Regions from separate parts of the Tardiphaga sp. 172_B4_N1_3 genome, predicted to be linked through region 1. Evidence: predicted binding sites of a transcription regulator. Region 1 holds the regulator's gene; each other region holds the start of a gene.
What was found. Region 1 encodes PhoB, which activates phosphate uptake and scavenging genes when phosphate is short. Its sites were predicted from a motif close to TGTCATNNANCTGTCAT; they were not measured.

Region 1 (10,019 bases):
ACACCACGCAGGCCATCTGCATGGGGCGATCCGTCACGTCATAGCCAAATCAGGGATCGATTATGGGGTAACTATGTTGAAACCGCGATGGGTTGCCGCCGTTCCGCGCAGCACTCCACGCCGATTTTCCCTGGATTTGGCCGGTAACGTGTTTTTCGCTATGCTTGCGACGCATTTTGAACGATGACACCGCCATGTACCGCGCCATCACACGACAGATCGAAGTCACCGTCGAACCGAATTTCATGCCTGAAAGCTCGTCGCAGGAGAAGCGACAGTTCTTCTGGTCCTATACGGTCGTCATCACCAATGCCGGCAAAGAGACCGTGCAGTTGAAGACCCGGCACTGGATCATCACCGATGCGTCCGGCCGCATGCAGGAAGTACGCGGCGAAGGCGTCGTCGGCGAGCAGCCCGTGCTCGGCCCCGGCGAACGCTTCGAATACACATCGCGCGTACCGCTGCCGACGACGTCGGGCTTCATGGAAGGCACCTATCAGATGGTGACCGATACCGGCGAGCCGTTCGAGATCGACGTGCCGCTGTTTTCGCTGGACGGACCGGACGGGAAGCGCGTGCTGAATTAGGCGACCGCCGAAATGTAGAAATGTAGGATGGGTAGAGCGTCTTCGCGAAACCCATCATCACCACCGTATGTTGATGTTGGTGATGGGTTTCGCTCCGGCGCAAGATGCGCCTGCGCTCTACCCATCCTACGGCCTCATCGCAGATTCAATTTTCAAACAGCCACTGCTCTTCAGACATGCGTCATCGCCCCCATTGTTTGCGGCGCGGGGGCGCCGTCGTTGCTTGCATTCCCTGCCCCGGTGAGAGGGCGTGCGGAACGCCGGGTGCCCGATGCACCCTTGGGCCTGATGCGAATGCGGTCTTCCGCAGGTTAGTGTGCATCAGGACTTTCGGAGGCGCCGAGCAAGTGCCCGACGTTCCGCATACGGTGTTTTTTCGGTTGCCTGCACATCTGCCATGGCGAACGGTCCCATCACCAAAATTAATGCCCCAGGGCGGAGGGACAGGGTAGCCGCAAAGCACTTGGCCGAACGCGTTTCGATTTGGTCGTCCGTCACACTGTCCAGGATTCTTTCCATCCCAAGGTCGGTCGTCTCCTTGCCAGTGGCAGTGCTGGCGCAGATCCGTCCTGCCCGAAGACAGACGTCACCCATGAACCGCGTGACGCCGCATCTCCGGCGTCTACCGCATCCTGCCCCGCGAACGTGACGATCGCGATCGCCCCTCTCGGTGGGGCAGGACGAAGGGGAATATAATCAAGGTGGGGATATTGTCAACGGGAATAGGAAAAAATGTTTGAGTGCTGTCTTGTCGCCCCAAACTGTCATTCCGGGGCGCGGCCGGCACTTGCCGGACGCGAACCCGGAATCTCGGCATAGGAGTCTCTAGTCAGTGCAAAACACTCTGGGATTCCGGGTTCGCACTTCAGCGGCTTCGCCGCTGTCGTGCGCCCCGGAATGACGAGTGTGGATCGAGACTCCCTCCATACCAATTGGTGTGCCGGGGAATGACAGCGGGGCGTGACGCGGGCGAATGCCTATTCCACGCCCGCTTCCTGCGGTGTGAACTCATACACCGACGAACAGAACTCGCAGGTCACGACGACCTTGTCGTCCTTGACCATGTCGGCGCGGTCCTGCGGCTCGAAGCTCTTGAGCATGCCGGACACGGCATCGCGCGAGCAGGAACACTCCGCGCGCAGCGGCGATGAGGCGAAGACGCGGACGCCGCGCTCGTGGAACAGGCGATACAGCAGCCGCTCGCCGGACAGATCGGGATCGATCAGCTCGACATCCTCGACGGTGCCAATCAGCGACTGGCCCTCGACCCAGGCGTCATCTTCCGGCACAGCATCCACCTCCGCGCCCTCCGGCGCATCGCCGGCATGGAGGTCGCGCTGCACGCGCTCCGGCGCCTTTGGCAGGAACTGCAGCAGCATGCCACCGGCGCGCCAGCGATGTGTCGGGCCACCTTCCTCGCCGCTGCGCCATTCCTCGCCGACGGCGAGGCGCACCTTGGTCGGAATCTGTTCGGAGCGCAGGAAGTATTCATGTGCGGCATCTTCCAGCGTACCGCCGTCAAGCGCGACGAGCCCCTGATAGCGGCTCATATCCGCCCCCTGATCGACGGTCATCGCCAGATGGCCCTTGCCGAGCAGCGCCGCGGTGCCGAGACCGGGCAAAAGGCGCTCGGCATCGAAACGCGCATAGGCGCGCATTTTATCGGGCGCGCGGAAGTCGACGATCATCAGCGACACCGGACCATCGGTCTGGGTTTGCAGGATGAAGCGGCCGTCGAATTTCAGCGACGAGCCGAGCAGCGTGGTCAGCACGATCGCCTCGCCGAGCAGCTTGGCCACCGGCGCGGGATAATCATGTTTGGCGAGCAGTTCATCGAGTGCCGGGCCAAGTCGCGTCAGCCGCCCGCGTAGGTCGAGCGGCGCCACCTCGAAGGGCAGCACCGCGTCATCGACCGGAACGGAGGACGGCGCGCGGATGGGGGCGTCGGGCTGGAGATTTGGATTTGATGGGGTCATGGCGCTCTATGTAAGGGCGAGGAGCTGAAATCGAAACCCCGCAAAGGGGCAAATGTCCGAACGAATACAAGGCATCCGGCGACGATTTGCCCCCGCCCGGATGAAATATCTACCAAGTATAAGCGAACGATGTTTGAAACCTACCTTAGGCGATGGCACCTCGTCCCGGACGGCACGGCCATTACCTCCCACGCCGGATATTTGCTGCCAGTCCTGCATCGGGGCCAGCCGGCGATGCTGAAACTGGCCAGGGGCGAGGACGAACGCGCCGGCAGTGCGGTACTGGAATGGTGGGACGGCGACGGCGCCGCGCGGGTTCTGGCTCGCCATGACGACGCGTTGCTGATGGAACGCGCACAAGGCCCGGCCTCGCTCTCCGACATGGCGCGTGGTGGACAGGACGACGAAGCCTCGCGCATCCTGTGCGCCGTGGCGGCACGGTTGCACCGGCCAAGGCAAAAATCGCCGCCTCCGCTGGTACCGCTGCAGCATTGGTTCCGCGAACTCGCGCCGGCCGCAGCGACCCATGGCGGCCTGTTACGTCGCTGTTCCGAAACGGCCAACGCTTTGCTGGACGACCCGCGCGAGGTGACCGTGCTGCACGGCGACCTCCACCATGACAATGTGCTAGACTTCGGGGAGCGTGGTTGGCTTGCCATCGATCCGAAGCACATCATCGGCGAGCGCGGCTTCGACTTCGCCAACATTTTCACCAACCCGGATCTCTCGGACCCCACGCGCCCGGTCTCGACCTTGCCAGGCCGTTTCCAGCGGCGTGTCGAGGTCGTCAGCGACGCGGCCAAGCTCGATCGCCATCGCTTGCTGCAATGGGTCCTGGCGTGGACCGGCCTCTCGGCCGCATGGTTCCTCGGCGACGACGATCCGGCGAGCATCGACTTTCAGGTGGCCGAGCTGGCCGCGACAGAACTCGATCGCTGATCGCGCCTCACGCCACCGCGTTGAGGCACCAGGCCAGAATGCCCTTCTGCGCATGCAGACGGTTTTCGGCCTCGTCGAACACCACCGACTGCGGACCGTCGATGACCTCGTCGGTGACCTCCTCGCCGCGATGCGCCGGCAGGCAGTGCATGAAGAGTGCGTCCGGCTTGGCCAGTGACATCAGGCGCGCATTGACCTGATAGGGTTTGAGCAGGTTGTGGCGGGTCTCGCCGTCCTTGTCGCCCATCGACACCCAGGTGTCGGTGACGACGCAATCGACGCCCTTCACCATCGCATCGGGATCGTCGCTGAAGGTGATCGGCGCGTTTGCCGCCTTGACCCAGTCCTTGAACGGCTTCTTCGGCGACAGCTGCGGCGGCGTCGCGATATTGAGTTTGAACTGGAAGCGCTCGGCCGCATGCGCCCAGGACATCAGCACATTGTTGTCGTCGCCGGTCCAGGCCACGGTGCGGCCCTTGATCGGGCCGCGATGTTCCTCATAGGTCATCACGTCCGCCATGACCTGGCAGGGATGCGAGAAGCGCGTCAGGCCGTTGATGACCGGCACGGTCGCATTTTCCGCGAGCTCCATCAGCGAGTCATGATTGAGGATGCGGATCATGATGATGTCGACGAAGCGCGACAGCACGCGCGCGGTGTCGGCAATGGTCTCGCCGCGACCGAGCTGCATTTCGGCGCCGGTGAGCATGACGACTTCGCCGCCGAGCTGGCGCATGCCGACCTCGAACGACACGCGGGTGCGCGTCGAGGGCTTCTCGAAGATCATCGCCAGCGTCTTGTTCTTGAGCGGACGATCGGGCTCGGCATTCGAGCCATCCCGCCCTTTCAGCTTCGCCTTCATGGCGGCAGCCGCGTTCATGATATTGCGCAACTCGCTGGCCGGCACGGCCGTGAGATCGAGGAAGTGCCGCGGTGACGTGCTCATCACGCGGCTCCCTGCGTCTTTGCAGATGCCTTGGCGGATGAGCCGAGGGCCACGCAGGCCTGTTCCAGCCGCTGCACGGCCTGCTCGATCTCGGCCTCGCTGACGATCAGCGGCGGCAGGAAGCGCACTACATTGTCGCCGGCGCCAACCGTCAGCAGCTTCGCGTCACGCAATGCGGCCACGAGATCGCCGGCCGGCACGACAGCCTTGAGGCCGATCAGCAGACCTTCGCCGCGCACTTCGCTGAGCACATCAGGATGGCCGTCGACCACGCCCGCGAGTTTCTGTTTCAGCAACAGCGACATCTTCTTCACATGGTCGAAGAAGCCTGGCTTCAGCATGATATCGAGCACGGAATTCGCCGCGGCGACCGCCAGCGGATTGCCGCCGAAGGTCGAACCATGGGAGCCGGGCGCCATGCCTTCGGCCGCTTCCGCCGTAACGAGGCACGCACCGATGGGGAAACCGCCGCCGAGCGCCTTGGCCAGCGACATGACATCCGGCGTCACGCCGATGCGCTGATAGGCGAACAACTCGCCGGTGCGGCCCATGCCGGTCTGCACTTCGTCGAAGATCAGCAGGATGCCGTTCTTGTCGCAGAGTTCGCGCAATGCGCCGAAGAACGCGTTGCTCGGCGCGCGCACGCCGCCTTCGCCCTGCAGCGGCTCGATGAGAATGCCTGCGGTGTTCGGACCGATCGCCTTCTTAACGGCTTCGATATCGCCGAGCGGCAACTGATCGAAGCCGTCGAGCGGCGTGCCGTAGCCTTCGAGATATTTGGCAGCGCCGGTCGCAGCCAGCGTGCCGAGGGTGCGGCCATGGAACGCGCCTTCAAAGGTGATAATGCGCGTGCGCTCGGGATGGCCCTTGGAGAAATGATAGTGGCGGGTCACCTTGATCGCGCATTCCATCGCTTCCGCACCCGAATTGGCGAAGAACACGAAGTCGGCAAAGCTCTGTTCGCACAGCCGGGCCGCGAGGCGCTCGCCGTCCGGGCTCTTGAACAGGTTCGACATGTGCCAGAGCTTGGTGGCCTGCTCCTGCAATGCGGCGACCATATGTGGGTGCGCATGGCCCAGCGCGTTCACGGCAACGCCGCTGGTGAAGTCGAGATAGCGCTCGCCATCGGTTCCAATCAGCCACGCGCCTTCACCGCGCTCGAAAGCGACATCCGCACGCGCGAAAACAGGCAGCAAGTGAGCCTGAGAGAGGGGCGAAGACGTTGCGTTGCTGGTCATAACCGATCCGATCGAAAAGACTGCGGCCGCGTCGATGACAACTGTGCGAAATCGAACAACGGACCCTAGAAACGAAACGTGCCGCCCTTCTCGGGCGGCACGTGGGCATTATTCTATGTGTGCTGTGAAGACTGTCAACCGCGCACTGCGGCTTTCGAGTCACACGGAGTCGCAGAAAAAGCCGATTTTGCAGCTTTACTTGCAGAAGCATGTGGACGCGGCATGCCCGACTCTTGCGCGCGAGTCACGGCATATTGTAGCTTTTGCCTCGTCGGATACGACATCTCGTGCGGCGGTAGATCCTTTTGACACATCCAGTGCGGCGTAACAGCCGGACGCGAAATTCGCGCCCGGTGAGCGCTAAAGGATTCTGACCGCAGGGATTTTTGAAGTCTCAACTCGCAGCGCTGCCCGGTCAGGCCGGCGCTCACGAAGGGAAAACGGCGATGACGGTAATGACATGGACCGACGATCGCGTCGAACAGTTGAAGAAACTCTGGGAAGGCGGCCTTTCCGCCAGCCAGATCGCTGCGGAACTCGGTAACGTGACCCGCAACGCCGTGATCGGCAAGGTTCACCGCCTTGGCCTGTCCGGCCGTGCCAAGAGCCCCTCCTCGGCAGCTCCGCGGCAGCGCAAGGCGCGCCCGGTGCAGCAGATGGTACGCGTCGCCCGCCCGATGGCGCGCGGCAACACCGCGCTGGCCCATAATTACGAGATCGAGGCCGAGCCCGATCCGATCGCCTATGACAACATTGTGCCGATCAGCCAGCGCCTGTCGCTGGTCGAACTCAACGAAGCCACCTGCCATTGGCCGATCGGCGATCCGTCGAGCGCGGACTTCTATTTCTGCGGCGGCAAGGCCCTGGCCGGCGCCCCCTATTGCGCGCATCACTCGCGCATCGCTTATCAGCCGGCAAGCGACCGCCGCCGCGCAGTGCCAAAGCCGACGCGCTGAGCTGGAAAGCATCTAAACCAAATGAAAATGCCCGGTGATGAGCCGGGCATTTTTTGTTTGGGGCTTCTAACCTCGCCCCGCTTGCGGGGAGAAGGAAGATACCTACTCCGCCGCCTTGTCGAAGCGGTCATCCAGCGCGTAGCCGGCGCCGCGCACGGTGCGGATCGGATCGGGCTCACCGGCGGGGTTGAGCAGCTTGCGCAGGCGGCCAATATGCACGTCGACGGTGCGCTCGTCGATATAGATGTCGCGGCCCCAGACGCTGTCGAGCAACTGTTCGCGGCTGAACACGCGGCCCGGATGTTCCAGGAAGAACTCCAGCAGGCGATATTCGGTCGGACCGAGATCGATCGGACGGCTGGACCGCACCACGCGGCGCTTGTCACGGTCGAGTTCGATGTCGCCAAACGCCAGGACAGTAGCGAGACGCTCGGGAGCTGCACGACGGAGCAGGCCCTTCACGCGGGCCAGGAGCTCCGGCACGGAGAACGGCTTGACGATGTAGTCGTCGGCGCCGGTGGCGAGACCGCGAACGCGCTCGCTCTCTTCGCCGCGCGCCGTCAGCATGATGATCGGCAATGCCTTGGTTTCGGGCCGTGCGCGCAAGCGGCGGCACAGTTCGATGCCGGACAGGCCCGGCAGCATCCAGTCGAGCACCACGAGATCCGGCACCCGCTCCTTCAAGCGGGTGTCGGCATCGTCGCCGCGAGCGACGGTTTCAACATCATAGCCTTCGGCGTCGAGGTTGTAGCGAAGCAGCGTCGTTAGTGCCTCTTCATCTTCCACAACCAGAATGCGTGCATTCACAGCCATCTTGATCAATACCCTCAGTGACGTCCGACAAGTCTTTAAATCATGATCCTTGCGGAAGACTGGCTTCCACTTTTCCGGATCATGCTTCAGACCGTCGGCGTATTCGCGAATGTGGTCATGTCGCCCTTCGGGCGCTTGTCGAGGATCTGCTGGCCCTCGATCATGTAGAACACGGTTTCCGCAATATTGGTGGCATGGTCGCCGATCCGCTCGATATTCTTGGCGCAGAACATCAGGTGGATACAGAACGAAATGTTACGCGGGTCTTCCATCATATAGGTCAGGAGTTCGCGGAACAGCGAGGTGCAGATCGCGTCGATTTCCTCATCGCCCTTCCACACCGTCATCGCGGCGGGCAGATCATGTGCGGCATAGGCGTCGAGCACGGCCTTGACCTGGGTGGTCACGAGGTCGGTCATGTGCTCGAGGCCGCGGATCAGCTTCAGCGGATGGAAGTCGCTGTCGAGTGCATTGACGCGCTTGCCGATATTCTTGGAGAGATCGCCGATGCGTTCCAGATCGGTGGCGACGCGCAGCGCGCCGACGATCTCGCGCAAATCGACAGCCATCGGCTGGCGCTTGGCGATGGTCAGCACGGCGCGCTCTTCGATCGTGCGCTGCAACTGGTCGATCTCGGAGTCGGTGGCGACGACGCGGGCGCCAAGTGCGACATCCCGGCGGATCAGCGCGTCGACGGATTCGACGATCTGCCGTTCCGCGAGGCCACCCATCTCGGCGACGAGACGGGTCAGCTCCTGCAGATCGTCATCGAAAGCCTTGGTGGTGTGTTCAAAAGCCATCTCAAATTCCTCCCGCGAATATGTCGCGTCAGCCGAAGCGGCCGGTGATGTAATCCTGGGTGCGGCGATCGGTCGGCGACGTGAAGATCTTGTTGGTCTGATCGAACTCGATCAACTCGCCGAGATACATGAAGGCCGTGCTGTCGGAGACGCGGGCAGCCTGCTGCATGTTATGGGTCACGATCGCGATCGTGTACTGATCCTTCAACTCGTCGATCAGCTCCTCGATCTTCGCGGTCGAGATCGGATCCAGCGCCGAGCACGGCTCGTCGAACAGGATCACTTCCGGCCGCACCGCGATGGTGCGCGCGATGCACAGGCGCTGCTGCTGACCGCCCGACAGGCTGAGACCCGACGCGTTGAGCTTGTCCTTGACTTCGTTCCAGAGTGCACCGCCGCGCAGCGCCCTCTCGACGCGGATGTCCATCTCCGACTTGGAGATCTTTTCGTAGAGGCGGATACCGAAGGCGATGTTTTCGTAAATCGTCATCGGGAACGGAGTCGGCTTCTGGAACACCATGCCGACGCGGGCGCGCAGCAGGTTGAGGTCCAGCTTCGGATCCAGAATGTTCTGGTTGTCGAGCATGAGCTGACCTTCGGCGCGCTGGCCGGGATACAGATCATACATGCGGTTGAAGATGCGCAGCAGCGTGGACTTGCCGCAGCCCGACGGGCCGATGAACGCAGTCACGCGGTTCGCCATCAGCGTCAGGTTGATCTTCTTCAGGGCGTGGTGTTCGCCATAGTAGAAGTTCAGGTCGCGCACGGTGACCTTGGGACGGGTCTCGCCCTGCAGGGCCGACGGCGGCGGCATCGAGACGGAAGGAACGCCAGACGACACAGAAAGCTCACTCATTTTGCTGTCCTCTCGGCGCCGAGAATGCGCGCGCCAATGTTAAGGGCAAGTACGGTCAAGGTGATGATCAGGGCACCGCTCCAGGCGAGCTGCTTCCAGTACTCGTAGGGGCTCTGCACGAAGTTGTTGATGGTCACCGGCAGGTTGGCCATCGTCTTGGTGAGATCGAGGCTGAAGAACTGGTTGCTCAGCGCGGTGAACAGCAGCGGCGCCGTTTCACCGGCGACACGCGCGGTCGCCAGCAGCACGCCGGTGATGAGACCGGCGCGGGCTGCACGATAGGCGATCCGCTTGATGACCAGGGAGCGCGGCAGGCCGAGCGCCGAGGCCGCTTCACGCAGCGGGTTCGGCACGAGACCAAGCATATCTTCAGTGGTGCGAACCACGACGGGGATCACGATCACGGCGAGCGCGAGCGAACCGGCGAGAGCCGAGAAGCCGCCCATCGGAACCACCACCGCACCATAAACGAACAGGCCGATGATGATGGACGGGGCCGACAGCAACACGTCGTTGATGAAGCGGATCACCGAGGTAAGTTTGTCGTGCTTGCCGTATTCCGCGAGATAGGTGCCGGCAAACAGGCCGAGCGGCGCGCCGATGCCGACGCCGATGACGGTCATGATGATCGAACCGACGATGGCATTGAGCAGGCCGCCTTCCATGGAGCCGGGCGGCGGCGTGTTCTGGGTGAAGATCTGCAGACTGATGCCGGCGATACCGTTGTAGAACAGCGTGAACAGGATCAGCGCGAGCCAGGTGACGCCAAAGAGAGCGGCACCCATGCAGAGCCCACGGATGATCATGTCGTTGCGGCGGCGTGAAGCGTAAATCGGGTTCATATTAGTTGCCCGCCTTCTTTTCCAGACGCAGCAGCATCAGACGCGCTGCCGAGAGCACGAAGAATG
Region 2 (10,019 bases), 230 kb from region 1:
GCGATGACCGAGACAGCGTAGAACGGGAAGCTCTCGAAGGCATTCTGGTGCGCAGCATAGGCGCGGCGTTTGGCACCTGAGAGGTTTTCGGCGCTGTCGCGCGGCGCGCTGTTATCGCGCGATCCCGCTTTGGCATAACCAATAATGATCAGCGGCAGCAGTGCAGCAATCAGAATGCTCCAATAGGCGAACGGCATCGAAATCCCCCAGGTCAAAATAGTATGGCCAAACTGCGTCTTGATGGGCGGTTCCTGTTCCGCTGTCAAACCCGCCTTCATCCGGCCCGTTGTCGCGGAACATCGCATCGATCGCGCCGTTGTTAGTTCAGCCCCAAGGGAGACAGATGATGGCCAATGACAATACCCGTGATATCGAACGTGCCTGGGAATTGATGAAGAAGATCGGCTTCGCCATGCTGGTGACGCATGATGGCGACAAGCTGCGGGCGCGCCCGATGGCTGCCTATGTGGATCGCGAAGCCGATGCGGTCTACTTCCTCAGCGATGCGCGTAGACACAAGGATGATGAGATCAAGCGCAATCCGAACGTGAATCTCTCTTTCGCAGATGCGAGCGATCAGAAATATGTCTCGGTGAGCGGCACTGCTGCCGTCTCGAACGATCGCGCCAAGATCAAGGAGCTGTTCACCACCTCCGCAAAGGCGTGGTGGGACAGCGCGGAAGATCCGAATATTCGTGTGCTGAAGTTCACGCCTGACGATGCCGAGTTCTGGGACTCGCCGGGCACTGTGATCAGCTATGTGAAGATGGCCGCTGCGGCTGTGACTGGTACGCGTCCGGACATCGGCACCAACCGTAAGGTCGCAATCTAGATGCCTAAAGACGATTCACCCGGCATCGATCCCGTCGAGGATCCGCCGATCAAGCCCGGTCAACCCTCCGAACCGCCGCAGGAGAGCCCGCCGGGCAATCCGCGGCCCGAGGTACCGCCGCCGGTGCGCGATCCCGGTGAGCCGTCGCGACCCGAAGAGTTACCTGGAGATGTGCCTGATGAGATGCCGGTGCCAAATCCTGATATCAATCCGGGTCAGCAGCCGCCTGCAGTGATGTAGCGAACTACAGATCGATGGCCTGAACGCGCAATGAACAAAGCGCGTTTGGGCCATTGTCGTGTCGAAAATAAAAACGAATTTGCATTTGCCTGTCGCCACATTCCGGCCCAATGCATATCAGTTGATCAATGTGCCGATTTGTTCGGCCGACAAAAATCAGTTTGTTGAAGATCCTTATCCGGGGGCCCAAGGTCTATCATGACAAAACTTCGTCTCGTATTGCTGGCCACGACGACGCTCGGCGTTGCGCATATCGCAGCGACCGCTGCTTATGCGTCGAGTGTCGATGCGCCGATCGTGCTCGCGCAGGCCGCACCTGCTGCGCCTGAAGGCGAGCCCAAGGCTCCCCCGAAGGCACCACCCAAGGCTCCGCCAGCAGCTGCGCCGCCTGCCGCGCGCCCTGCGGCGCCACCGCCGCCACCACCGGCTCCCCCTCCTGCTGCGCGTCCCGCGCCTCCGGCGCCTCCTGCTGCACCGCCGCCTGCAGCTGCTCCTCCACGCCCGGCACCGCCGCCACCCCCACCACCTGCGGCTGCACCGCCTCGCCCCACGCCTCCTCCTCCGGCCGCCGCTCCGCCGCCGCGCCCAACTCCGCCGCCGGCTCCCGTCGCGCCTCCGGCCCCGCGCGCCGCACCTCCAGCGCCCACCGCTGCGCCTGTAGCTCCGGCAGCGCCAACGCCGCCCGCTGCGCGTCCCGAACGTCGCGAGCCCGGCGAAGGGCGTCCTGAGCGCCGTGAACCCGGTGCAACGCCGCCGGCCGGCGCACGCCCCGCGCCTGCAACGCCACCAGCCGCAGCGCCGGCGACACCGCCTGCAGCAACACCGCCTGCCGCGCGGCAGGCACCTGCTGCTGCGCCGACACCGGCTCCAACACCGGCAACGCCGCCAGCGGCTGCGACTCCCCCTGCGTCAACGCCTCCTGCAGCAGCACCAGCGCCGTCGGCAGCTCCGGCTGCGCCGGGCACACCGCCTGCTGCGGGTGCGCCTCCGTCTGGTCGCCCCGGTGGCCCTGATGGCCGTGGTCCTGACGGACGAGGTTCGGATGGCCGCCGTGGTCCTCCTGGTGGTCCGGGCGCAGGCGCGCCCGGTGCACCCGGCACCGCGCCCAACGCTACGGCGCCCGCCGCTGCGCCGCCCACGAGCACTGCTGCACCTCTCGTGGTCGCCCCCGGTGGCGGCAACATCAAGGTCGTGCAGCCGCCCGCACCGACCGTGACGGCACCGATCCCTCAGGCGCCGCCGCCGGCAGTAGCGCTGACGCCGATCGCACCGGGCGCTGCCCCCCAGGGGCCGCGCAACATGGGCGATTTCCGCGGCCAGCGCAGCGAGCGCCAGGAAGGTGGTCGCACGATCATCACCGAGCCTGGACGCATCATCGTGCAGGATCCGAGCGGTCAGTCGTTCATCCGCCACAACGAGGTCGATCGCTTCCGCTACGGCGCGCGTGACATCCGTACGGATCGGGTCGGCGGTGAGGATCGGACCATCGTGATCCGTCCCGACGGTTCGCAGATCATCACGGTGGTCGGCCGCGACGGCCAGCTGCTGCGACGTATCCGCAGGGATCGTGAGGGACGCGAGATCATCATCATCGATAACTCGTTCCGCGGTCCGCGTGGCCCCGGCGGTCCGGGTGGACTTGGCTTCTATGTCGATTTGCCGCCGCCGATGATCCGGATTCCGCAGAACCGTTACATCGTCGACTACGATCAGGCCTCGCCCGATCTTGTCTACGATACGCTGATCGCGCCTCCGGTGGATCGCATCGAGCGCCGCTATACGCTCGATGAAATCCGCTACAGCCCGACGGTGCGCCAGCGCATGCCGTCGATCGATCTGGACTCGATCAACTTCGAACTTGGCTCGTGGGATATCCCGCCGGATCAGGCCTCGAAGCTGCAGGTGATCGCAGATGGTCTCAACCGGGCGATCTCGCGCAATCCACGAGCGGTGTTCCTGATCGAGGGTCACACCGATGCGGTCGGCTCCGACGTCGACAATCTGTCGCTGTCGGATCGCCGCGCCCAGTCGGCGGCAGAATTGCTCACCCAGCAATTCCAGGTGCCGGCGGAAAACCTGACGTCGCAGGGTTATGGCGAGCAGTATCTGAAGATCCAGACCGACGGTCCAGAGCGCCAGAACCGCCGCGTCACGATCCGCAACATCACGCCGCTTCTGAATGGCGGTCAGGCCTCGCTGCCGCCACCGCCTCCAGGCACCGCGCCGCCGCGTCGCTGAGCGGTTTGAGATGAAAGAAAATGGCCGGGAGTGATCCCGGCCATTTTTGTTTTGATAGTACGCTGCTGCCAATGGCTTCCCTCCCCACTGCGCGGCTTGAGGGAGGGAAAAGACGCTGCTACTTCGCCGCCAGCCCCAACGCATCCACCATCACGCGAAACACTTCCGTATTGTCCATCGAACCCTTCACACGGTCGCTGCCGGGGCCGGTGGCGGTGAGGATTACGTCCTCGCCGGAATGCACGCTGGCGCCCATCATGGCCGGCAGATTGCCGAGCCGCAGCATGCTGCCCGGCGCATTCTTGTATTTCTCGTTGGCCTTGAAAGTGCCGGGCTCTTCGCCCTTCTCGGTCGGATCGTTCGGGTTGTCGAGCTTCGGCCGCAGCGTCTCGTAGTGATCGGGAAGGCTCGCCGACATGATCGCAAGCCGCCGGCTGACATCGACGCGCGATGGATAGCCTTCGGCGTCCGGCGCGGGATAGTTCGGGAAGCCGGCCTTCTCATAGACGCCAAGCCGTTCGCGCAGCGGCAGGTTTGACTCCTTGCTCATGTCGTCATTGACGGTGCCGACCAGGCTGTTGGGATGGCTGTGGTCGGAGACGACGAGGATGAGCGTGTCGTCGCCGCGCTTGCCTGCCCAGTCGCGGGCGAGCTTCACGGCATTGTCGAGCATGATGACGTCATAGACGGCGCGGTCCATGTCGAGCAGATGGGCGTATTTGTCGATCAGGCCGGACTCGACCATCAGGAAGAAGCCGTTGTCGTTGCGCGACAGCACCTTGAGCGCGCCATGCACCTGCTCGGTCAAATCAGGCTGCTGCGGAAATTTCTTCACGCCGCCACCGCCGAGAAACTTGCGGTCCAGCACGCCGTCCATATTGCCAGGCGTAAAAAGTCCAAGCAGCTTGCGCGTCTCCGGCTTCTTGGCGAGGCCGTTCAGTTCGGGCGCCGTGGTCGCCACCGAATAACCGGCATCGCGGAAGCGCGCGACATAGTCGACGTCATCCTTACGCTTCGAAGCCGCGGCCGCCTGCGGCAGGAAATTCGCAGCGCCGCCGCCCATCAGCACGTCCGGCTTGGCCGCAAGGAACTGCGCGACGATCTCGTCATAGGCCGCGCGGCGCCGGGTATGCGCGATCATCGCAGCGGGTGTCGCGTCCTCGACCTCGGTATTGGTGACAATGCCGATCGCCAGATCGAGCTTGCGCTTCGCGAGGCTGGTGATGGTTTCGACCTGCGGATCGTCGAACACATTCGCGGTGCGATCCGCATAGACGCCCATCGCATTGGTTGCGGTCTTGTGGCCGGTGGCATAGGCGCTGGCCGAATTCGCGGAATCGGTGATGATGGAATCGGAGCCCGCCGTTGCCACCATCGCCATATGCGGCATGTCGTCCATCGCGAGCTTGCCGCGGCTCTTGCCTTCGGTGATGCCCTTCGAAAGAATTCTGGCGCCGACGCGGTGCGCCAGCGACATGCCGTCGCCGATAAACAGGATCACATTCTTCGCCTTGCGCGGGCCGGTATCGTAGACGTTCCACGTCACCGCGCGGCTGTGTACGCCGTCGCTGACTTCGATCTTGTAAGTCCCGGCTTTGTCGAGCGTCACGTCGCGCAGCAGCAGCGCGGACTGATCCTTGCCGTCTTCCTTCGCGATGTAGTCCGCGGATTTGCCGAACGCTGCGGTCTGATCGGCGCCGTTGATCGTCACCTTGATGTCGGCGGCCTGAACGAGTTCGGGAAACTCGACCTTGAAGTCGAATTTCGCGCCCGCGAGGATATCAGCGCGGTCGAGCGGGTAGATCGCCTGTGCTGGCAGCGAGGTGCTCGTCAGTAGCAGCGTCGCAGCGGCCGCAATAAAGGTTCTCGTCATGATGAATATTCCCCCTGAGGCGGCCCGCTTAGGGCGCTGGCCTTCATTACGACAGTTGGATGACTGGCAGGTGACGTGCGGCCGTGCCAACGGAACGGAGGCCAAAATGCTAGGTCTCATAGTTCGCGGAGCTCTCAAGATAACTGCAGAGCATATCTGCCAGCCCATCCGCGAAAGCTGCGATCTCCGCGACGGACCGGGGGCGCATGGAAAAGTCCTTTCCTACTCCGCTTAAAGTCGAGGTGATGACATCGACGACGAGCGATCGCTTTTCCTCAGTCGCCGTTGAAAGGGCGTGGGCGATAAAGGCCGTGAATGTACGCCGTCCTGCCGCTTTCGCCTTGCGGGTCTCTGGGGCGTCCCGGTAGAGCGGCGCGGCGCCACCGAGCGCGTGGCGAATATCAGCTTCGTCGCATTCTGATTTGATGAAGGCATGGACCAGTTTGCGGAGACGCGCAGGTGGCGAGGCGCCTTCATCTTCCAGGATCTGGCGGAGCATGTCGTTGGTGTCTCGCCATTCGTCGCTCTGCAAACGAAACAGGATCGACGCCTTGTTCGGGAAGTATTGATACAGCGATCCGACGCTGACACCGGCCTTCTCCGCCACGCGCGCGGTGGTGAATCGGTGAAATCCCTCTTTCGCCAAAACCTGAATAGCAGCCTTGAGAATGGCGCTGACCAGCTCTTCGGAGCGGGCCTGTTGCGGCAGTTTTCTCGAATGAATTGAAGGGCTTGTGCGACGCGCCATTTGCCGCCTCCGCAATGCGATTAGCGAATGCGAATAAATATTCGTATTTGCAGAGAGGCGCAATCAAGCGCTGCTTTCGCAGGAAATATCATGACCACACTCTCGACGGATCCCGTCGCTCCCCTTCTCAAGCGTCTTTTTGAGGAAGCAGATGCCGCACGGTCCCGCACCAGCCAGGCCGTCGCCGACCTGTCTGAGGACGATCGGCTGCGGATAATGCAGAGCAAGACCGACTATGTCGATCTCTACAGCCGGTTCAAGGACGTCCCGCTCGCCGTGTCGCCCGCGACCGGCGCGCTGCTCTATATGCTGGCGCGATCGACCGGCGCCCGGATGATCGTCGAATTTGGCACGTCATTCGGGATTTCGACGCTGCATATGGCGGCTGCGCTGAACGACAACGGCGGAGGCCGCTTGATCACGAGCGAATTCGAACCCTCGAAGATCGTCATCGCGCGGCAGAATCTCGCCGAAGGCGGCCTGATCGATCTCGTTGAATTTCGGGAAGGCGATGCGTGGCAGGCGTTGCGGGTCGATCTGCCCGATACGATCGATCTGCTGCTGCTCGATGGCGCCAAGGCGCTCTATCCGGAGGTGCTTGCGATCGTCGAAAGCCGCCTCAAGCCCGGTGCTTTCGTCATTGCTGACAATGCGGATTACAGCCCCGACTATCTCGCTTATGTCCGCACTCCTGCGAATGGTTACCTGTCGGTCCCGTTCGGCGATGATGTCGAGCTGTCGATGCGCATGCAGCGATGAAGGTGCTAGACCTAGACGCCAAAGTAGGATGGGTTTTGCTTACGCTCAACCCATCCTACGTGTCACAACGCCACGGTCGTCAGCTCTTGTCGCTGTCCAGCTTCGGAATGTTCGAGCCTTCGCCGGCGCTCAACAGACCCGTCTTCGAATACAGATCCAGCTTGGCGCGGGTATCGGTGATGTCGAGGTTGCGCATGGTGAGCTGGCCGATCCGATCTGCCGGCGTAAACGGCGCATCCTCGACCTTCTCCATGCTCAGGCGCTCCGGCGCGTAAGTCAGGTTCGGGCTCTCGGTGTTCAGGATCGAGTAGTCATTGCCGCGGCGCAGTTCGAGCGTGACTTCGCCGGTGATCGCGCGGGCCACCCAGCGCTGCGCGGTCTCGCGCAGCATCAAGGCTTGCGAATCGAACCAGCGCCCCTGATACAGCAGCCGGCCGAGCTTCATGCCGCTCATGCGATATTGCTCGATGGTGTCTTCGTTGTGGATGCCGGTGACGAGACGCTCATAGGCGATGTGCAGCAGCGCCATGCCGGGCGCTTCATAGATGCCGCGGCTCTTCGCCTCGATGATGCGGTTCTCGATCTGGTCGCTCATGCCGAGCCCGTGGCGGCCGCCGATGACATTGGCCTCGAGGAACAGCGCGACAGGATCGGTGAAGCTCTGGCCGTTCAGCGCAACGGGCTGGCCATCCACAAACCGCACCACGACCTTCTCGGCCTTGACGGCGCAGTCGTCGCGCCAGAACGGCACGCCCATGATCGGGTTGACGATCTTGATGCCGCTGTCGAGCTGTTCGAGATCCTTGGCTTCATGGGTGGCGCCGAGCAGGTTGCTGTCAGTCGAATACGCCTTCTCAGCGCTCATCTTGTAGGCGAAGCCGTGGGCGGTCATGAAGGCCGACATTTCGGCGCGGCCGCCCAGTTCGTCGATGAATTGATCGTCGAGCCAGGGCTTGTAGATCTTCAGCTCCGGATTGGTCAGCAATCCGTAGCGGTAGAACCGCTCGATATCGTTGCCCTTATAGGTCGAGCCATCGCCCCAGATATTGACGCCGTCTTCCTTCATGGCCGAGACCAGCATCGTGCCGGTGACGGCGCGCCCGAGCGGCGTGGTGTTGAAATAGGCGATGCCGCCGGTCGAGACATGGAAGGCACCGGCTTGAATCGCGGCGATGCCTTCATGGACGAGCTGGGCGCGGCAATCGACGAGGCGCGCCTTCTCGGCGCCGAACTCCATCGCCTTGCGCGGAATCTCGTCGTAGTCGGCTTCGTCAGGCTGGCCGAGATTGGCGGTATAGGCGAAGACCTTGGCGCCCTTCTGCTTCATCCAGAGCAGTGCCGCTGACGTGTCTAGGCCGCCGGAGAAAGCGATGCCGACGTTTTTGCCCTTGGGCAGGCTCTTCAAGATCGTGGTCATGGAACGTCCAATCGGGCAATTTCTGCGGCCAGCGATAGCCCGGCCGGGCAAAGCGCGTCAACGCGGCATCCGCTTGAGGCCGCTCAATCGTGGTGCTGCTCGGTGATCCGGTTGACGAAAGACGGCTTTGGCTGCTGCCCGATCATGCGCAGCCGCCAGCGATAGCCGGGCCAGGCGATCCTGGTCAGCCAGCGATCGACGTCCTCATCCGTCATCCGGGTCGAGGGCCAGCGGTAAATCCATCCGTGAATCAACCAGATAACCAGGAACGACACGAGGCCGGCGATGGTCACGTCGGTAAAGAAATGGCCGCCGAAGGCCATCCGCCAGCCCGAGGTGGCGATGCCGAACACAGTGGCCGCCACGTAGGCGTAGGGGCGCACGGACGGCGGCGCGAGCGCGGCGGGGGCGTAGGTCCAGAAGGCCGTGGCGCCCTCACCCGAGAAGAACGAGCAATTGCGCCCGCATTGGCCGGTCGGATCCCACCACGCCTTGAACTGCCAGGGGCCGTTGAATTCGGAGACCATCACCGGCCGCGGGCGGCCCCAGAAGGTCTTGAAGGTCAGATTGGTCAGGATCCCGGCCGACATCAGCATGGTGAGGATCAGGAAGGCCATGGTGCGGCCCTTCACCAGCAGTGGCCGGTTCGGCCAGATCAGCTTCACGATCAGCGCGAGGATCGAGGGCGCGACAAAGGCCCATGCGATCCACATCGCCGCATCGCGGGCGAACTGCGCGTAGGGCAGCGACGTCGTGCGAAAGCGTCTGGTCTCAGGATCGTAGAACAGCGCCGCGAGCTTGAGGTCGAGTTCGGGCCAGATTCCGAAGACAATGGCAATGACGGCAAACAGCCCAAGCGCGATGAGGAGTCCGGTCCGGTTCATGGCGGGCGGTTTAGCCGAGGCAGGAGTTGAAGGAAAGGCAGTGCACTAGGGGCCGGCCGCGACATCGGGCTGCGGTGGCGCGCGCCGTGGCTGCCGCCAGACGCCAGCGTTGCGGCCAGCGATCACCCAGTAGATCAGCCCCGCGATGATGCCCGCGCCGGTCATGACTTCGAGATGGCGGCGGACGATGCCGTCGAAACTCGTCGTGGCAGGGTCGTAGGGGATCAGGCCGAGATAGCAGGCGAGCCCGACCGCCGCGCCGCCGAGCGCATAGACGATGACGCTGCGAATATAGAAAGCCTCGGTGATGAGGACGACGAGCATCGCCGGGATCAGCGCAAAGCCGCTGATGAAGATAAAGCCGAAGCCGAGCAGGATGTTGATCGTGTTCGGGTCGATGACGCCGGTATCGAGCGCGCTGAGTTCCGGAAACAGGATCGAGAACACCACGATGGCGCCGCCAACGAGACAGGCGGCGCAGAAGCCGAGAAAGATGACGAACAGGCGGCCGATCAGCGCCATTGTCAGTCCGTCATCGCCATCGCGCGCAAAGCCTGACGCTCGCGCGCCGACAGTTTCTCGGTCTCCGACTTCAACTGGCCGCAGGCCGCGAGAATGTCGCGGCCGCGCGGCGTGCGCACCGGGGAGGAATAGCCGGCATTGAAGATATATTCGGAGAACTTCTCGATCTGGTCCCAGTCCGAACATTCGTAGCGCGTGCCGGGCCACGGATTGAACGGGATCAGATTGATCTTGGCGTGGATACCCTTGAGCATCTTCACAAGCAGCTTGGCGTCCTCGAGCGAGTCGTTGACGCCTTTCAGCATCACATATTCGAAGGTGATGCGCCGTGCGTTGGACGCGCCGGGATAATCGCGGCAGGCCTGCATCAGCTGTTCGAGTGGATATTTCTTGTTGAGCGGCACCAGCTCGTTGCGCAGCTCATCGCGTACTGCATGCAGCGAGATCGCCAGCATGACGCCGATCTCGTCGCCGGTGCGCTTGATGTTCGGCACCACGCCGGAGGT
Region 3 (10,019 bases), 1.4 Mb from region 1:
GGTTGCGTTACCGAGAGCAGGATTTTCAGGTCACGGGCTCGAATATTTATCTCAGTGTGCTGATTGTGATGGCGACGATCACGCTGATCCTGCCGAATTACACCCTGACCACTCCGGGACCGTTCTATTCGAACGCACAGCTCGCCTTCGTTAGCGTCGCCACCATCATGCTCTATGCGGTGTTTCTCTACACACAGACCATCCGACATCAGGATTACTTCGTTGCAGACGGAAGTAGCGAAGGTGCCGCAGGCGGGCATGTTTCCAACCGTCTTCTTGCCGTCAGCGCCGTTTTGCTGCTGGTCTCGTTGCTGGCGGTGGTGCTGCTGGCGAAGAAATTCTCGCTGGTGGTGGACGCCGGTATCGAACGGATCGGTGCACCGGAAGCTTTCGCCGGCATTCTCGTGGCGCTGCTGATCTTGCTGCCGGAAAGCGTCGCCGCCATTTCTGCCGCGCGTGGCAACGATCTGCAGAAGAGCATCAACCTCGCACTCGGCTCATCGCTCGCCACTATCGGACTGACGATACCTGCGGTTGCGGTGGCGGCCTATGCGTTAAACAAGGAACTGGTGCTCGGTCTCAGTGCGCAGAAGATGGTGCTGCTGGTGATGACGTTCGTGCTGAGCATGCTGACCTTTGGCACCGGACGCACAAACATCCTGTTCGGGCTGGTTCACTTGGTGGTGTTTGCGGTATTCATCTTCATGGTGTTTGTGCCGTGACCACTTTGGAGAATGAGACGATGCTCGCTGCCCAGTCCGACGTTCAGCAGGACACGCCCGAAGTTCGCGTCACCGAATGGCGGCTCGCGCCTGGCGCAGCGACTGGTCACCACACCCATGGGATGGACTATGTGATCGTTCCGATCACCACGAGCGTGATGACCATCGTTGCGCCGGACGGAACCCGCTCGCAGGCGCCGATCACGACCGGCAAATCCTATTTCCGCAAGGCAGGCGTCGAGCATGACGTTCTGAATGAAACCGACAAGGAAATCGTGTTTCTCGAGGTCGAGGTTAAGAAAGCTTAACCTTGTCTGCCTCCAGCGGCTGCCGGTTCATTGTGTTTAGCCTGCTGAGGACCACCTGAAACAATTCACTGCGACGGATTGGAACTTTGCCTTCGATCCGTCGCGATTGATCCCTGAATCAGCCTCAAATTCCTAGCATGAAGCAGCTTGGGGAAGAGGCCGGTTCATGCTGCACAAGTATCTCTCGAAGTTCACCATCGATATCTTGCCGTCGATTCTGGCGACGATCGTGGGTGCCTATATCGTCAATCACTACATCATCCCGAAGGCGAGCCCGGATCGCCCCGCTGCGGCTGTCGCATCGACGCCTGCGGAGCAGAAACCTGACACCAAGGCAGCGACAGCCAAGCCCGCCGAGAATTCTGCCGACCTCGCCAATCTGCCCGAATCGGCCCCGGCCAAGGCCGGCGACAAGCCGGTGGTCGAGAAGGCCAGCATCGAAAAGCCCGAGGCGGCCACGACACCCGAGCCGCGCCGCCATCAGCCGGCATTGCGCGAGAAGGCAGCGGCCAAGCCCGCGCCGGCTCCAGCGGCGCCTGCGTCCGTCCTTGCCACCGTGGGCACCGCGCCGGCGGCAAATGCCAGTGCCGATGAACGCCGCGACGCCAACGATCTCGCCCGTGCTGCCATCGAGCGCCTGAACCGCAGCGAGCCGCGCCCCCAGGAAGCTGCCCGTACGGCTGAGACCCCGCGCGCTCCGGAGGCGCCGCGGGTGCAGGAAGCCGCGCGGACTGTTTCCCCTCCGTCGATGCAGCAGCTGCCGCCGCCAATCGTGGTGGCGACGCCAAGCGTCGAGAAGTTCGATCCTATGCCTTCGCCGCAGTCTGAGCGTTCCGAAGCGCGGCGCATGCGACCGCCTGGCGAGATCCCGGCGCCGCAGCCGGTGGACCTGCAGGCGGATGCTGCTGGCACACCGCGATCTGAGCGCACCAACGTGGCCGAAGATGTGCTGTCTGCGGCAAAGTCGGTGCTCAATTCGGTGATCCCGCGCCCGTTCGAGCGGTAAGGGAACCGGTGGATTCTCCGCGCGTCGCTCTCACGCATGCAGGGCGACGTCGTATTGCTATCAGCCTGACCCCTGCCAGCTTTAGCTAGCCCGCGCGTCCACCCATGCGGGCGAGGCCGCTCCGCGCTGCATCGTCCTTCGGGCGCAGCGCGACCGCGCGGCTGTAGGAGTCTGCGGCCTTGGCCCTGTCGCCAAGCTTCTCATAGGTCGCGCCGCGGGTCAGCCAGACCTGGGCATTGCCCGGTGCCACCTGCGAAGCCTCGTCGAGATCCGCTGCGGCTTCCTGATGTTTCCCGAGGGCGAGATAGCATTGCGCGCGGCCGAGCAGGGGATCCGCCTGCTGCGGCGTCAGGCCGTTGGCTGACGTAAAATCCGCAATGGCGAATTCATATTTCTTCTCGGACTGATAGAGCAGCCCGCGTTGGTAGAAGGTCTGCGCACTGTGCGGATCGAGGTCGAGTGCCTGATTGAAGGCCAGCAGCGCGTCATCGGGCTTTCCGGACTGTGCGAGCGCCTGCGCGCGTGCAGCGTGGATCTGTGCATCCTGCGGATTGGTCTTGCCGGAATTCGCGGGCGGCGGGGGCGCCAGAACCGTCGTCTTCGGTTCGTCCTTGTCAGACCCTGGTGTTAGTGCCGACAGGTTGAACGAGCATCCGGTGCCGCACAGACCCGTAACTATAAGGGCAATCGCGGTAAGGCCGCGGGCGCCGAAGCGGGACGGGGACTTGCGGACGGGACATTCCATGCAGGGCCAATCTCACGCAGCGACCAATGACCTATTGGTAGCGCGACATCGGGCAAAATGCACCCGATCAAGACCAGCGCGCCAAGGAAGTAGTTCGGGCAAAAAGCAACTGCGCAAAAAAATAACGCGGGCTTTGGCCCGCGTTATCAAACTCGGTGGATGAAGTGTGCTTAGCGCGCCGGACGCGGAGCGCCTGCGCCGCCAGCGCCGGGACGGCCGCCACGATCGGCGCCAGGACCCGCGCCGAACACCGGCTTCGGCTTCATCGGCAGCAGGCCTTCGCGCTGCAGCTTCTTGCGAGCCAGCTTGCGTGCGCGACGCACAGCCTCAGCCTTCTCGCGAGCCTTCTTCTCAGAGGGCTTCTCGTAGTGACCGCGGAGCTTCATCTCGCGGAAAATACCCTCGCGCTGCATCTTCTTCTTCAGCGCCTTGAGAGCCTGATCGACGTTATTATCGCGAACGAGAACCTGCACGCGGCATCCTCTTTTCAATTGATCGGATTTGAATTTCGGTAAAGTGAAGGGCCGACAAAGGCCATGCCCTTAACCTCAAGGGCGCCGATGTACCAGATGAAATGGCGAATGTCCACCTTGCGGCGCCGTCATTTTAACCTTCTGGGCCGGGAAAATAACCTATTTTTTCCGAATTTTCCCGGGTGGGGATAGGGCAGGTTCCCTGTCTCGACAGGTATTGGAGCACGGACGCATAATTCCCGTGGCGACTCAGCCGGGACGCCGATTACGATCGGAGAGCATCATGAATGGGAAAAAATACGCGGCCGAGCTGATCGGCACCTTTTGGCTCACATTTGCAGGTTGTGGCAGTGCCGTAATCGCGGCAGCATTTCCGCAGGTCGGTATCGGTCTCGTCGGCGTCTCGCTGGCCTTCGGCCTCAGCGTCGTGACCATGGCCTATGCCATCGGCCACGTTTCGGGCTGCCATCTCAATCCTGCGGTCACCGTGGGCCTTGCGGCAGGTGGACGTTTTCCCGCCGGCCAGATTCTCCCTTATGTGATTGCGCAGGTCGTCGGTGCGGTTGCAGGTGCGGCCGTGTTGTATGTCATCGCCAGCGGCGCTGCCGGTTTCGACCTTGCCAAGGGCTTTGCGTCGAACGGCTACGGCGATCATTCGCCAGGCAAATACAGCATGGTCGCGGGCTTCATCATGGAAGTCGTGATGACCATGATGTTCCTGTTCATCATCATGGGCTCCACACACGGCAAGGCGCCTGCGGGCTTTGCGCCGCTGGCAATCGGGCTTGCGCTGGTGATGATCCACCTCGTCAGCATTCCAGTCACCAACACGTCGGTGAATCCGGCGCGCAGCACCGGGCCGGCATTGTTTGTCGGCGGCTGGGCACTGCAACAGTTGTGGCTGTTCTGGGTGGCACCGCTGGTTGGCGGTGTTCTCGGCGGCGCGATCTATCGCTGGCTGAGTGACGAGCCCACTGGCGTGGTGGAAGGCAAGGCGACCGCCTGACGATGAGGAGGTGAAGCCGGCGCCGTTACGTCGCCGGCTTCACTTCAACCACGTGGCCCATCTTGCGGCCGGGCTTCGGCGCGCCCTTGCCATAGAGATGCACGGTGGCGCCGGGGACGGTAAGCCACTTGCCGTAGTCGAGAATGTCGTCGCCGATCAGGTTGATCATGGTGACCTGGCCGTGGCGGACGGGTTTGGCGAGCGGCCAGCCGGCGATGGCGCGGATGTGCTGTTCGAATTGCGACACCGAAGCGCCATCGAGCGTCCAGTGGCCGGAATTGTGCACCCGCGGTGCGATCTCGTTGACCACCAGTGTCGCGCCGTCAATTGAGCCCTTTGGACCGGGGACGACGAACAGTTCGACCGCGAACACGCCGACATAGCCCAGCGCAGTGCCAATCTTCTCGGCGATCTCGCGTGCCTTCGCGGCAAGCGCGTCGGAGATGTGCGCGGGCGCATAGGAGAATTTCAGGATGTGATCGCGATGCTCGTTTTCGGTGACGTCGAAACATTCGACATGGCCGTCGGCGCCGCGTGCAGCGATGACCGAGACCTCGCGTTCGAATGGCACGAAGGCTTCAAGGATCGCGGAATTGGTGCCGAGATCCTTCCAGACCTGATCGAGATCGTCACCCTCGCGGATGATTGCCTGTCCCTTGCCGTCATAACCGAAGCGACGCGTCTTGATGACAGCTGGCAGGCCGATCTTCTTGACCGCGGCATGAAGCTCGCCAGCATTCGCAACGCCTGCGTAACCGGCCGTGCCGATACCCAGTGACGTTACAAAATCCTTCTCGGCCAGACGATCCTGCGTGGTCTGCAGGATGGCCTGTGCGGGCAGAACCGGGCGCCGCGCGTCGAGGATCATCGCGGTGGCGGCCGGCACGTTCTCGAATTCGTAGGTGATGACGTCGCAATCGCTGGCGAACAGTTCGAGCGCCTCGACATCCGCATATTCAGCACATGTCGCATTTTGCACCACATCGAAAGCCGGCGAATCCGGATCCGGTGAAAAAACCTGACAGCGCAGGCCGAGGCGTGCTGCGGACATCGCCAACATGCGACCGAGCTGGCCGCCACCGAGAATGCCGATCGTATCGCCCGGCTTGAGAACCTTCGTCACCACAGCGCTCACGCCGCACCTTCCGGCTTTTCAGCCACGGCATCGGTCTGCGCCTTGCGCCAGGCGGCGAGCTTTGTTGCCAGTGCCGTGTCGTGCAGCGCCAGCACGCTCGCCGCGAGCAGTGCCGCATTGATCGCGCCGGGTTTGCCGATGGCCAGCGTGCCGACGGGCACGCCGCCCGGCATCTGTACGATCGAATAAAGCGAGTCGACGCCGGACAGCGCCTTGGATTCCACGGGCACGCCGAATACCGGGAGTTCCGTCAGCGCCGCGGCCATGCCGGGCAAATGCGCAGCGCCGCCGGCACCGGCGATGATGATCTGGAAGCCCGCTGCCTTGGCGCCCTTGGCGAATGCGACCAGCCGGTCCGGCGTGCGGTGGGCCGAGACGATGCGCGCCTCATGGGATACGCCGAGCGCTGTCAGCGTTTCGGCGGCGTGGCGCATGGTTTCCCAGTCCGACTGGCTTCCCATAATAATGGCGACGGGCGCGGTCATTCCGTATTTTCTTTCGCGAATCCAGAAAGATAGGCTGGAAATACAATGTCGTCCCCTTGCGTGGCAAGGAGCGTGGCAAACATGATCTCGTCTTGGTGAAGACTGGCAAGCCTTGTAACAAATCCCATGCAAAAGAAAACCCGAACGCCTGCTCCAAAGTCGGTCAAACGTTCCATGAAGCCGGCGTTGCGCGGTTCCAAGGCGTTGGTGTCGCTGCCGAAAAGCCGCGCGCCGGCGGCCGCGCTGACGATTCGGGCGGCTGGAAGCGCAACTCACACAGGCCGAGGCGAAGATTGCCGAATTGCGAGCTTCGGCGGAACCGACTCCTGCTCGACATTCTCAACCGCCGTGGCTTTGCCCGCGAGCTGACCCGCGCCGTGGCCTTCATCGCCCGCTATAGCGCGACGGGTGCACTGATTGTGCTCGATGTCGACCGCCTCAAGCCAATCAACGACGCCTTCGGTCACGCGGCCGGCGACATCGTGCTCAAGGCAGTGGTTGGCGTGCTCTGGCGGCATGTCCGCGCATCCGACGTGATCGGGCGGCTGGGTGGTGATGAGTTCGTGCTGTTGCTGTGGAATGTCAGCGAAGTCGACGCGCGCGCCAAGGCGCAGGTTTTGGAAGCCGCGATCGACCAGCTCACTTTCGTCTTCCGCGACATCAACGTGTCGGCTGGCGCCTCTGCAGGCGTCGCACTGCTGGGTCCCGATGTCGATGGCGAAGCCGCGTTGGTTCAGGCCGACAGGGCGATGTACGTGCGCAAGACCGCGCGACGCGCGAAAGTGTAGTTAGCCATCGCCGGCGTTGGCGCCTTACAACGCGCTGAGGTCGCTTGGCACTTCGCCAAAGGCGCGGATCACCTGGGCGTCGCCGAACTCGCCGATCATCGGATCGCCGGTACGGCTGAAGGCCAGTGCGCCGATCGAGCCCGGTGCACGGGACAATAGTTCGGCGCGGCGGATGGCGCCGGATGCGCTCTGACATTCCTCGGCGGCACCGGCGGCCGGCGAACCAGAGTCGTCGTGCAGGAAGGGCAGTGCGACATAATAGGTGATATCGGCCATGGTGCCCTCACGAGTCGATTGATCTCGGCGCAAGAATGTTCTTATTTTGTTCTTATTGTCAAGTTTCCACAGCGCCTCGTTTGCAGTCGCCCCATTCCGCTCCTGTTAGGCCGCAATGGCTCGCTTGCGCAGTGCGAGCGTCACGTCGGCCAGCGCGAGCGCCATGGCGATCAATTCGCGGAGCCCAGCAGTTTTTCACCGCGCCACAATGCGATGCTGGCCAGAATCCAGAATTAAGTCTGGCTGTCGTGCCTACGATGCCGCGCGAAAAGAGCGGCGGCCGTCGCGAAGCAAGGTTTTGACGACGGGCGAGTTCAACGCCTAGCCTGCTGCATTCACCGCGAGTTAAAGAAAGCCGATCCATCGATCATCGCGCGTTGAGTTCGTAGCCCTAGCCGTTCTTTAACCGACGGCCACAGCGCGACGCGTTGTCTCAGGCAATAATATCCGGGGTGATCTGGTCTTCGATAAAGGAGATCCGGTCTTTCAGTTGAAGCTTCCTCTTCTTCAACCGTTGCAGTCGCAAAAGATCGGGTGCCGGTGAATGCTGCAAGGCATCGATAGCGGCGTCGAGGTCGCGATGTTCCTGCTGCAATCGGGCGAGTTCTAACGGGAGTTCGCGATCTTCGTCGTCGTTCATGTTTCTAGCTGACTGGATTCGCAAGTCATTTGCGAGAGATTTCTAGAGTGACTATCGCCGGTGCAGGCGCACCACGCAAGCCGTCCGGTTCCAGGTTTTTGCGGCGCAATTAGGTCACGATTCGTTTCAGACGATACCCGAAACTCAAAATACACTTTTCAATACCCATCGACAGATGTCCACTGTCATGTAGAATTCATCGTCCAACCGAACGTATCCTGAGGTTCAATCCTACCGAGGAGTTTTCGAATGGCACTACAGGCGCATCTCGTCGAACTGGAACGCAAGCACAAAGTTCTCGAAAGCGAATTGCACGAAGCGCTCGTGCACCTGTCTACCGACGATCTCCGCATCGTCGAACTCAAGCGTCGAAAACTGATGGTCAGGGACGAAATCCAGCGTCTCAAAAACGGGGCCAGCGAAACGGTGCACTGATCAACGGCTGCACTGATCAGCGAACGATAAATCACAGCATCGACATCACCGTCTACGTCACTGCTTTCGCGTAGGTGCGATGATGTCTTCCCCTCATCCCGCGATAGGTTTGCGACGAAGCTCCAGTATTCGGTTGGCCTGGATCGCTTCGCCTGCAACCTTTCGCGTTCAATGTCCCGCCATCTCAGCCACGTAGTCCGCGATGGCCAGCGATGATGTCAGCCCCGGTGACTCGATGCCGAACAGGTTGATAAGGCCCGGCACGCCATGGGTCTGGGCACCCTGGATCATGAAATCCTGCACCGCGACTGCGGGCGGCACGATCTTCGGCCGCATTCCGGAGTAGCTTGGCATCAATGCGCCGTCCGGCAGACTCGGCCAGTAGCGCCTGATGGCCGGATAGAACCTCTCTCCGCGTGCCGGATCGACCGTGTAGTCGATATGATCCACCCACTCGACGTCAGGGCCGAAACGCGCCTGGCCGGCCAGATCGAGCGTGAGATGCACGCCGAGGCCGCCCGGTTCCGGCACGGGATAGATCAGCCGCGAGAACGGTGCTTTCGCATTGCAGCTGAAGTAGCAGCCCTTCGCCAGATAAGCGGGCGGTATCAGGTCGAGCGGCATGCCGTCGAGCATGCGAGCGATCGCGGTTGCGGACAGGCCTGCTGAATTGATCAGCATGTCGCAGGCTAGTGTCATCGGAGCTTCGCCGCCGACATCCAGTTCGAAACCGTCGGCGGTGACCCGGCCACGTTCCAGGGGCGCGAGGAATGCGAAGGCCGCGCCCGCGGCTTCCGCTTCACCGCGCAGCGACAACATGTAGCTGTGGCTGTCGACGATCCCCGTGGAGGGGGACAACAGCGCGGCTTCGCAAGCCAGTGCCGGCTCCAGCGCCCGTGCCTCTGTCCCGGATAATTGCTTGAGGTCAGCGACGCCATTGGCTTCGGCATGCGCTTTGATCGACGCCAGTTTGGCTATCTCCTCCCGACGTGTGGCGACGATCAGTTTCCCGGAGTTGCGATGTGGGATGCCGCGATCGCGGCAATAATCATAGAGCGCCTGTTTTCCAGCGACGCAGAGCCGTGCCATCAGGCTTCCGGCCGGATAATAGATGCCGGCATGGATGACCTCGCTGTTGCGCGACGAGGTCACGGTACCGATCGCGTCCGCGGCCTCCAGCACGATGACCTCGCGTCCCGCTTCCGCCAGTCGCCGGGCGATCGCAAGACCCACAACGCCGGCGCCCACCACCACGCACTCAACCTTGTCCATGTCGCGTCCGATAGTTTGCTGCGCCGGTCAGCTGCGGTTCGACCTTGCGCATGTGGCGCATTAGTAAAACATTAAGCATCACAGCTAATTACCACCAAATTTCGCCGCATTCTGCAGGTGCGACGATACGTATTTACCTGATCCACATACCTGTAACCAAACACTCACGCTGCGAATACGCGGGTGTGTAATGACTGGCAAGATCGGGCGATCAGACAGCAAGGCGGCAGTGTCCGTCATCGCAGTCGCGTGCCTTCTCGGCAGCATTGCCGGAGCCCACGCAGAATCCCCGGCGGTTCATTATATCAGTGAGCTCGACCCGCAAATGATCTGGCAGATCCTCATCGGTGGATTTGTCGCGCTGGCATTTCTCGCCGCCATTGTGCTGTGGGTCGCCTCGGCGCTGCGCAATGTGCGTCGCGAGCAGCATCGTCGCAATGCGTTTGTCGGTTCTGCCCTCAATCATCTCGGCCAAGGCATCGTGATGCTCGACGACCAGAAGCGGGTCGTGTTTTGCAACGATCGCTATCTTGAGATCTACGACCTGACGCGCGCCGACATCACCAAGGATATTACCGGTCCAGAATTGCGTGAGTTACGCCGCCAGCGTGGCAAGCTCGATCTGGCCACCCAGAGCTTCTACGAGCAGACTGTTTCCGCCGGCGAGTACATTGCCGAAATGCCCGGCGGGCAATCCGTTCACGTCAAGTTCAGCCGGCTTCCCAATG

Region 2: a site for PhoB is predicted at 5,232-5,248, ahead of AB7783_RS24135 (alkaline phosphatase). Genes of this name have one in related genera too.
Region 3: a site for PhoB is predicted at 7,768-7,784, ahead of AB7783_RS18680 (YdcH family protein). Genes of this name have one in related genera too.

Annotation. Positions count from the first base shown of each region.
Region 1 covers NZ_CP197238.1:5,310,064-5,320,082, reverse strand. Annotated here, with positions in the region: gene apaG (Co2+/Mg2+ efflux protein ApaG) at 195-587, shown strand; gene AB7783_RS25170 (Hsp33 family molecular chaperone) at 1,565-2,563, opposite strand; gene AB7783_RS25165 (aminoglycoside phosphotransferase family protein) at 2,693-3,502, shown strand; gene argF (ornithine carbamoyltransferase) at 3,510-4,448, opposite strand; gene AB7783_RS25155 (aspartate aminotransferase family protein) at 4,448-5,686, opposite strand; gene AB7783_RS25150 (GcrA family cell cycle regulator) at 6,133-6,642, shown strand; gene phoB (phosphate regulon transcriptional regulator PhoB) at 6,745-7,449, opposite strand; gene phoU (phosphate signaling complex protein PhoU) at 7,542-8,255, opposite strand; gene pstB (phosphate ABC transporter ATP-binding protein PstB) at 8,284-9,111, opposite strand; gene pstA (phosphate ABC transporter permease PstA) at 9,108-9,953, opposite strand; gene pstC (phosphate ABC transporter permease subunit PstC) at 9,955-10,019, opposite strand, start outside.
Region 2 covers NZ_CP197238.1:5,081,684-5,091,702, forward strand. Annotated here, with positions in the region: gene AB7783_RS24110 (MAPEG family protein) at 1-197, opposite strand, end outside; gene AB7783_RS24115 (pyridoxamine 5'-phosphate oxidase family protein) at 347-832, shown strand; gene AB7783_RS24120 (hypothetical protein) at 833-1,072, shown strand; gene AB7783_RS24125 (hypothetical protein) at 1,269-2,165, opposite strand; gene AB7783_RS24130 (OmpA family protein) at 2,231-3,310, shown strand; gene AB7783_RS24135 (alkaline phosphatase) at 3,429-5,183, opposite strand; gene AB7783_RS24140 (TetR family transcriptional regulator) at 5,293-5,931, opposite strand; gene AB7783_RS24145 (O-methyltransferase) at 6,022-6,690, shown strand; gene argG (argininosuccinate synthase) at 6,770-8,107, opposite strand; gene AB7783_RS24155 (phosphatase PAP2 family protein) at 8,191-8,991, opposite strand; gene AB7783_RS24160 (hypothetical protein) at 9,037-9,513, opposite strand; gene rlmN (23S rRNA (adenine(2503)-C(2))-methyltransferase RlmN) at 9,516-10,019, opposite strand, start outside.
Region 3 covers NZ_CP197238.1:3,939,432-3,949,450, reverse strand. Annotated here, with positions in the region: gene AB7783_RS18740 (calcium:proton antiporter) at 1-722, shown strand, start outside; gene AB7783_RS18735 (cupin domain-containing protein) at 743-1,030, shown strand; gene AB7783_RS18730 (hypothetical protein) at 1,197-2,036, shown strand; gene AB7783_RS18725 (tetratricopeptide repeat protein) at 2,122-2,781, opposite strand; gene rpsU (30S ribosomal protein S21) at 2,952-3,254, opposite strand; gene aqpZ (aquaporin Z) at 3,538-4,260, shown strand; gene AB7783_RS18710 (5-(carboxyamino)imidazole ribonucleotide synthase) at 4,286-5,383, opposite strand; gene purE (5-(carboxyamino)imidazole ribonucleotide mutase) at 5,392-5,880, opposite strand; gene AB7783_RS18700 (hypothetical protein) at 5,877-6,056, opposite strand; partial or broken gene AB7783_RS18695 (GGDEF domain-containing protein) at 6,007-6,668, shown strand; gene AB7783_RS18690 (hypothetical protein) at 6,693-6,944, opposite strand; gene AB7783_RS18685 (YdcH family protein) at 7,378-7,584, opposite strand; gene AB7783_RS18680 (YdcH family protein) at 7,834-8,019, shown strand; gene AB7783_RS18675 (NAD(P)/FAD-dependent oxidoreductase) at 8,188-9,291, opposite strand; gene AB7783_RS18670 (sensor domain-containing protein) at 9,482-10,019, shown strand, end outside.